Regions from separate parts of the Paenibacillus sp. YAF4_2 genome, predicted to be linked through region 2. Evidence: riboswitches for the same ligand, from Rfam matches in the RefSeq annotation. Region 2 holds a riboswitch; the other holds the start of a gene.
What was found. Region 2 has a riboswitch for cyclic di-GMP ahead of AB4Y93_RS14095 (glycosyl hydrolase family 28-related protein). Riboswitches for the same ligand answer to the same signal wherever they lie in the genome.

Region 1 (4,305 bases), on a different contig from region 2:
TTCTGTCACACCTGCGGTCATCCGTTTATACTGCATCAAATTATCGTAACCGGTCATATACGGATAAAACTCCGGGTTCTCTATAATCCCCCCGACATGACTGATAGCCTGCTCGAAGTTTGTACGCACGCTTTGTCCGCAAATACGTACATCCCCGCTTGTCATTCCAATCAAGCCTACAATCATTCGCATTGTAGTTGTCTTACCTGCACCGTTTGGACCAAGCAAGCCTACCACTTCGCCCTTCGCAATATCGAAGGACAAACCATCAACAATCGCTTTGCCGCCTATCTTTTTCGTTAAGCCGTCCAACTGAAGCACAATCGATGGATTAGATATTTTAGCTGTTTTCATCCCGCAGCTCCTTTTGTATTAGTGTTATAGTTGAATAGTACACTAGGTCATTAGTATTGTAAAGAGGCTTTTTTGAAAAAATTATCCATTTCCTCTAAAATAGAAAAGCATCTCCATTCGAATCGGAGGTTTTACGATGAGATTGTTTCATTTTAGCGAGGAAAGCTCGATTAAACGTTTTGTTCCCAGGGTAAAAGCGAACCGCACCAATATGCCTCCTGTCGTATGGGCTATTGATGAGGAGCATGAATTCACTTTCTTTTTCCCAAGGAAATGCCCCAGAATTGTATATAAAAGATCAGATGGCTTAACGGAAGCAGATAACCATTTGTTCTTTGGTCTCACTTCCTGCAAGATCATCATTACGGTAGAGACGGGATGGTATGACCGAATTAAGCAAGCAACCTTATACCGTTATGAGCTGCCTGCCGATTCTTTTCAATTATTTGATGAAACTGCCGGCTATTACATCTCCACGGAGACGATTACTCCACTAGCGGTGGAGCCGCTTACTAATCCGCTGGACCTATTGATGGCAATAGGCGTCGAGGTTCGATTCACCTCTAATCTACATCCACTGCGAGAAGCTATTTTGCAATCATCCCTTACCGATTTTGGCATACACCAATTTGATCAAGCAAGCACTCAATAAAACGTCAAAAAGGCTGTTCTCCCATTAGATTAACTGGGAAAACAGCCTTTTGATTGAGCTTTGAAAAGAAATGAAAAGAAATTGAAAAATATTACACTTTAAAGATTGCTGCCTTCTCTTTCAGCTCACGAGAAGATTGCTGCAGGTTCTGCGCCATCCCTTGCAGGTTGTCAGAGATATCATTCTGCTCAATAGACAAGTGACCCATTTGCTCCATCTTCCCATTCACCTCGGAGGAGGTATGCAGCAGCTTGTCCACTGCGGTTACGATGTGAGTGATGCCTGTTGTGATCTCATTAATGGCAGTCGAGATTTCACTTACCTGCTCAGATAACGTATGGCTTTGCTTCTCTAGTCCTTTGAACACATCACTTGCCGAGATGGAAGCCTGCTTTGTAGAGAAGATCACTTCTGCAAAAGCTCCCATACTCTTGCTGCTTGATGCCACGTCCTCTTGAATGAGCAGCATTTCCTTCGAAATATTTTTCGAGATCAAATCGGTTTGACCCGACAGCTTGCGAATCTCTTCAGCAACTACTGCAAAGCCTCTGCCATGTTCCCCGGCGCGTGCTGACTCAATCGACGCATTCAGTGATAACAGATTGGTCTGCGTATTCACATCTTGGATATTATTGAGAAATTTCGAGACATTGCTATAACGTTCTGTAATTCGGTTGAAGGCTTCTGTCACCTGGTTAAATTGCTCTACCGTCTGATTAACCATCTGAACGACACCTTCCATATCAACCGAGCCTGTATGGGAATCATCTTTCATTTGCTGCATGTCTTTATTGATGTAGTCGCTCGAAGCCGCAATTTCCTGCGAGCTTGCCGAGATTTGCTCGGTAACTGCCGAGATTGAGGTAGCATCATCATATTGGGAGAGCAATACGGCTGTACCCAGATCGATTTGCCCTTTCACTTGCTCGGACGCCGTACGGTTGCGGCCAATCATCTCACCCATCTGGTTCGACATTTGAAGAACGGTCTGGCTGACACTAAGGGTTGCTTTTACCGTAGCTTTCAAATTATCACCCATGGCTGCAAGCGAGCGATCTATATCGCCAAATTCATCTTTTCGGTCCAGCGATTTATCATAAGTAAAATCATTATGCTGATAGGCGTTAATACGACCCATGATCCCTTGAAGACCGGCTTTAATACTTTTTACTAGTCCAAAAGTAAACAGGAATGGAATTACTGCTAGGAGCAGCACGTTAATTAAAATGATGATATTGGCTGTATTAACACTGTCGGACAGTTTCTTATCCGTATGCGCCGCATCAACTGTAATGCGCGCATTCACATTCTGATTCGCAAATTCCAGCTCGTTTAAGTAGATATTTACGAGTCTAAGCACAAGTGCTGATTTCATTTCGGCAGTCAAATTTTCGAACTCCGTTACATTAGAGCTCTTCAAATCGTTATACGCGATCTCATAGATGTTACCTTGTCCAACATAATTCTGCTGTTCTTCTTCTGCCGGAAACATTTTGTCCAGCTTCTCGAACGTTTTCTTCAAATGCTCCAGTTGACCAGGCATGTCCGCCAGACGTTCTTTTGGATCCACCACCGCAGCTGCAGTGCTGTCATTGTTGTTCTCAATCGAGTTAATCATCAAGAGCAGCGTCTGAAGCAGCGTATTGGATATCCCCTCATACTCGCGCTGCGCACTAGTTAACGTATTTGTTTCTTTTACAGCATGTGATACCGATAGGTTCTGCGTGTAAATAAATACACCAGCCACTACGTTAAAGAAAGTAATAATACTGGCTAACAGGAGCAATCTGACTCCTATCTTACGTCTGCCACCCAAAACCCGTTTGCTTGATCCCAGCCATTGTAATGCACTTTTAACCCGTTCCTTCATCCTCGTCTCTCCTCGCTGTCACTGAATAAACAAATAAGCTATCCGGCCAAAGACGGGCGGATAGCTGGTTAAGGCACTATGTCCTGCATCCGGCGGTCTGGCAACCATCGCTATATCCAGCATTAGGCCCATAACTTTGCGTCCTTGCCTTTCGACAAGTTTGCCTTTTTCAGTGTAATTACGACTATTTTCGACACAGGCACTAGTTTAGGATAAATCTACCTTTTTGTAAACAAAAAATGGTTCTATTGCCATCCCTCTATTACTATCGGCTCAACTCTTTGAAACCATTAGTAATAACGGTATAATAGATTCACCTTACATTGACAGGAGACGTGCAGAATGGAATTTCGGTTAGATCTGATTGAAGATAAGGTTGAGTTTTTTGAAGCAGGCGATTTGCGTACGCTGGAGCTAAGGATTGACCAGCAAATTGAGAATAATAAAGCACTGCTGCTGCAAGTTCATCAAGTCCAGCATCATGCTGTTTTTAATCCGAATACAGGGAAAATGCAGTACAGTGCAGTCGTTCATTTCAAGGCAAAAAAACGTTAAAAACTTTTTTCAAAAAAGGGGTTGCATAATCGGTACAAGCTGTGGCATAATACGTTTTGTGCCCGATACAAAACAATATGCCGGTGTAGCTCAGTTGGTAGAGCAACTGACTTGTAATCAGTAGGTCGTGGGTTCGACTCCTATCGCCGGCACCATCTTTTTTTTCCAGGACGTAGCTCAGCTTGGTAGAGCACCTGGTGTCCCGACCATAGAGCTAACATTCAGGAAGCTTGATAGCGATCAGGCTTTTTTTGTTTTCCTAAACTTTAAGATTCCCAAAGACTTCCTTTAACGTTTCGATAATAAAGGTGACATCCTCATCGGTAGATGACAACGGCGGACTGATCGTAAGCACATTATTGTAGCCTGCGACGGTATCGCCGTTTTTGCCGATTATTAACCCCTTTGCCTTACACTCTCCAATGATTCGAACGACGCCGGCAAGCGGATATGGCTCCTTCGTTTGCTTATCACTTACGAGCTCAATCCCCATTAAGAATCCAAAGCTTCGGATATCCCCAACAATCGGATGCTCCAGCAGCACCGAAAGTTCCTCCGATAACCGTTCACCCAACGCTGCAGACCGTTCGACCAGCTGCTCCCGTTCCAAAATCTCCAGATTCGCTAGAGCTAGTGCACAGGATGCCGGTGATCCGCCGAAAGTATTCAAATGGCGGAAATGACTGTACATCTCTTTCCCTTTGAATGCTTCATAAATGTCTTTACGCACCGCTGTGGCCGACAAAGGAAGATAGCCGCTGGTTAAGCCTTTCGCCATCGTTACAATATCCGGCTTAATACCGTAATTCATATGACCGAACTTCCGGCCGGAACGTCCAAATCCGCAGATCACCTCATCTATGATGAGGAGCAC
Region 2 (4,305 bases):
GCAGCGGCTCGAGCCGTTTGAGCTTATGGGAATAGGAACGTAAAAACTGGCTTGCTGGCAGATTGACCGGAAGCGTTGCTCCGACGGACGAAGCCGGGTACGTATGATAACCTGACAAATTCCAATACGTATCCAGCAGCCTATATGCTCTGCGGAAAGACGAATCGCCAGTACTGTAGCCCTGCTTATAAATTGGATGCTGTGGATTGCCACGATATACATTAATACCGGCCGGCAGCAGCAGCGATAAATACTGTTCATTCACCTGATTCCGCGGAAATACGATGCTTTCCAGCTTCATTCCCCGCTTCGCTGCAATAGCCTTGCAAGCCTCAAGATCAGCAGCAAACTGCTCCTTGTTTTGTCCCGTTTCCTTGCAATAATAATGCGAAAACGTATGCGTTGATACCGTTTGATGACTCGTTTCCCTAATTAATCGAATCAGTGACAGCGCATAATGGTACGGATCATCTTCTTCTTTTAATCCCAGCTCAGCACTCTCAATATGAGCATAAGGCGACAAATTCGTTTCCTCATAAGAAGGCTTTAATGCCGGCAATCCTTGCAGCAACTCCTCCCGCGATTCAAAAAATAACAGCCCCACAGTTGCCCAAGTCGCATGAATGCCGCCAGCTTCAAACCATTCCAGCATTTGCGGAATGAGATTCCGCTCTTTCGCCATGCCACTCTTATAACGTTCTATTCCATAAATATCTCTTACTCCCCAATAGAGTTCAAAATCAAGGGAGACGACAAAAATACCCTTACCCACCATCATGAAGGCATCCGCCCTTTATGTATATAAAATAGTTCAAAAGGAATAGAAAACCGCATCCTATAGCCGATTTTCATCTCAGAAAACGATAGATTAAGCCTATCCTGATGTATTATAATCCCCCAATCTCTCGATGTAAATAAATAGAAATTGATTTTTCTAATTCCAGTTGTCGATTCTTTTCTGGCATTCTGTAAATCTAAGAGATATTAGCCTTATATTAACACAACTTTCATTTAAAATATCTCTGCGTATGAAGCCAAATGTCGGCTATTGTCATCAAACTAAAAAAGCCCTCGAATCCTGCGCGCTGCGCTAGACTCGGGGGCTTTTTTCTATTTCTTTATTAAAGGGTAACGACGTTTACGTTCGTAGGTGCCAATTGGATAAGGAAGTTTGTCGCTTGAATCGTATTAGCCGTGCACGTGATATTTTTTTGGATATATTGCTCAAGGTAAGTCGTCAGGTCGATGCCGCCGCCATTTACCATTTCAATCTTGTTATTCGAAATTGTACCGTCCTCGGCATTTTGCCAAGTCCAGATTCCTCTTTCCCCATTCTCGATCGTGTTGCCTATAATTGTGAAGTTCGAAATATTGCCGAGGCGGATTGCCGTTTTGCCGCTTACTACACTTTTTGAGCCCATAATAATCGTGTTACCCGAAATAGTAATGTTACTCACTGTTTTCGAAGCGCCGACTTCAATTGCTCCGTAAAAGCTGCCTTTACCGCTAATCGTGTTGTTCGTAATCGTGTTGTTGCTGCCATATATGCTGATTGCCGAGAACATATCCGGAGCAAGCTGGCCTTTGTCAGCACCTTTGTAGTAGTTATTCGACAGATATGAGTTAACGATCGTGTTTCCTTTTACCGTAATGCCTTGTGCATAAATTTTGATTGCGCGCTTAGCCGTGTTTTCGAATTTGTTGTTTGCAATAACGCTATTTGTATCCGTGCCATTATTGTTATCTATGTTCGGATCTTCATAGTAGATGCCGTCACCGTCATCAGCAGGTCCGATATCATGGATATACGAGTTTGTGATCGTTACATTGCTCGCTGCCGTTTCCGATTTGCCCCAAGTTGTTGTTACATAGATACCTCTTGCAACCAGGCTGCCGCTTACCATATTGACTGCAACGATGTTTTTAACTTCCGTGTTGTCGATTGTTATCGATTTCGTGTTGCCGTATACGAGAATGCCTGACAAAACTCCCGAGTAAAAATCGCTGCTTTTATTTGTACTGTGCGAAGCGTTAGCTACAACCATGTTCTTAATGGTTACACGTTCGCTGCCGCCTTCGATAACGAGGACGCGGTTAACGAGTTTGTTGCCGTCCAGCGTAAGGCCGCTTATTTCGATATCTTTTCCTGCAACGTGCATCAGTTCATACCCGAATGTCGCGTTTGCTTTAATGATCGATCTTGCGCCGTCGCCTGTCACTTTCATTCCACCGCTTACTTGAAGAGCATTCGTAGGATTAACGATATAAGTGCCAGCTGGGAAGTATACCGTCGTTTTAGATGTTGCGCCTTGCGACAATGCTTTCGTCACCGCTGTCGTATCGTCTGTTTTGCCATCGCCTTTTGCTCCGAAAGATTTTACATTAAGAACCTCAGCTGCATATGCTTTCTGGACGGGCATGAATTGAAGAAACAAAAAGCCAACAACCATTGCCATTACCATCAGCACCACTTTCTTAGCCCATTGCTTCATCATATCGCATGCCCCCGATTCGTTATTTTTGATAAAAAAAATAGGAAAATCCCAATGTTTCAGGATTTTCCTATAGCTATTCCTGAAAACATTTCGGAAACTGGCTGGCATATGGTTTCCCATTTAGCCCCTGTAGCTTTGCGTCCCAAGCTTTCGCTTGGTTTGCCGTTATCGTTGTTTTCGATATATTTAATTGGTATAAAATGGTAAATTAACAACAAAAAAAGAGCCAAATGAAATGTCATTGGCTCTTGTAATAAGAACCTGAAAAGTTTTGGAAACTGGCTGGCACATGGATGAAATCCACAAGCCCCTGTAGCTTTGCGTCCCGCATTTTCACACGGTTTGCCTTTTCGACATCAGGTGTATGAAATTAGTAATATTTAACTAAATATTAGCATGCCTCTAGTAATATAGCAACAGTTTTCAATAGATTTTAAGCCCATTTTTTTGAAACTGTTTACAATGAATTCCTAAACCAGTATGATGAGTTTGAAAGCCAGCATCCAAACTGTAAGTCCTCTGAGAAGGTTTTTTTGTAGTTCAATAGGACCATATGAAACCCTTATAAGGGTTTCTTAATAAAGGACTATTTATTCTTGTTTACTACTATATGAGGTGGAACATTTGAAAATATTAATAACCGGCGGCTATGGCTTTATTGGCTCCTTCGTAGCGGAGAAATTTTTCAAGGAAGGCCATGAAGTAATCATTATCGACAACATGTCATCCGGGAATGTTACAAACTGTCCGTTCAGGCACACTTCTTATATTGCAGATGTCGAAAGCACCGTCTGCGAATCAATTTTCCAGAACCATGAAATCGATGTGGTCATCCACTTGGCTGCCCAAATTAACGTCGTTACCTCCATGGAAAACCCTTATGCCGATACGAAATCGAACATACTGGGCCTCACCAACATCCTTCAGCTCTCAGTCAAACACAAAGTCAAGAAGTTCATCTTTGCATCTTCAGCTGCTGTCTACGGCTTAAACGACCAGATTCCGTTATCTGAGGAAATCCCTTGCCAGCCGGTGTCCCCGTACGGCATTAACAAACTGCTTGGTGAATACTATTGCACCAAATGGAATGAGCTTTATGAGCTGAACACGCTTTGCTTCCGATTTGCCAACGTTTATGGACCGCGTCAAGGCTCTGTAGGAGAGGGCGGCGTCGTTTCAATTTTCATGGAACGGTTGCGTGATGGCAAAGAACTTGTCGTCTACGGCGACGGCGGACAGACGCGTGATTTCGTCTATGTCGAGGATGTTGCTGACGTTATTTATATGGGAAGCTTGTCCCAGCAGACTGGAATTATGAATCTATCTACTAATACGGAAAATTCAGTTAATCAGCTGATCGAGATTTTAACGTCAATGCAACCCGCTGCCACAGTCGTAACAAAGGAGACGCGCTACGGAGATATTTACCGCTCTAGGCTGGACAACTCCTTGTTGAAGCAGTCGCTAAGTTGGGTGCCAAAATTTTCGCTTGAGGAAGGCTTGCAGCGTACTTTCGCGTGGTTCTCGCAGTCTTTGCATGTTCAGGCTAAGGTTACAGAGGCCAGCCAAGCCGAGCAGACTAAACCCGGATCTGCACTGGATGCCATCGATATCGACCATGAGCTGATCAACTCTTCCCTATCGCGCAATATCCGCAGCTTATATCTTAGCCAAACGGAGCGTTATATTGAGGATAAACCGGTACTCAAACCCGAAGTATTTACAGCTGTGGTGCGCTCCAGACAGCAAGCCAAGCGTAAATTTAACGCTAATTTTGCACTGCTCGCATTGTCGGACGGGATTATCGACG

Region 1: it holds a riboswitch for cyclic di-GMP, as region 2 does, so the genes downstream of both, AB4Y93_RS20640 (methyl-accepting chemotaxis protein) here and AB4Y93_RS14095 (glycosyl hydrolase family 28-related protein) in region 2, are expected to answer to the same signal.

The regions. Positions count from the first base shown of each region.
Region 1 is NZ_JBFRCT010000009.1:92,936-97,240, reverse strand. Features, by position in the region: gene AB4Y93_RS20650 (ABC transporter ATP-binding protein) at 1-354, opposite strand, end outside; gene AB4Y93_RS20645 (DUF6886 family protein) at 491-1,006, shown strand; gene AB4Y93_RS20640 (methyl-accepting chemotaxis protein) at 1,098-2,876, opposite strand; cyclic di-GMP riboswitch class I at 2,965-3,051, opposite strand; gene AB4Y93_RS20635 (YrzA family protein) at 3,219-3,431, shown strand; tRNA gene AB4Y93_RS20630 (tRNA-Thr) at 3,511-3,586, shown strand; gene AB4Y93_RS20625 (aspartate aminotransferase family protein) at 3,691-4,305, opposite strand, start outside.
Region 2 is NZ_JBFRCT010000005.1:222,078-226,382, reverse strand. Features, by position in the region: gene AB4Y93_RS14100 (polysaccharide deacetylase family protein) at 1-778, opposite strand, end outside; gene AB4Y93_RS14095 (glycosyl hydrolase family 28-related protein) at 1,122-2,495, opposite strand; cyclic di-GMP riboswitch class I at 2,585-2,669, opposite strand; cyclic di-GMP riboswitch class I at 2,766-2,852, opposite strand; gene AB4Y93_RS14090 (NAD-dependent epimerase/dehydratase family protein) at 3,120-4,305, shown strand, end outside.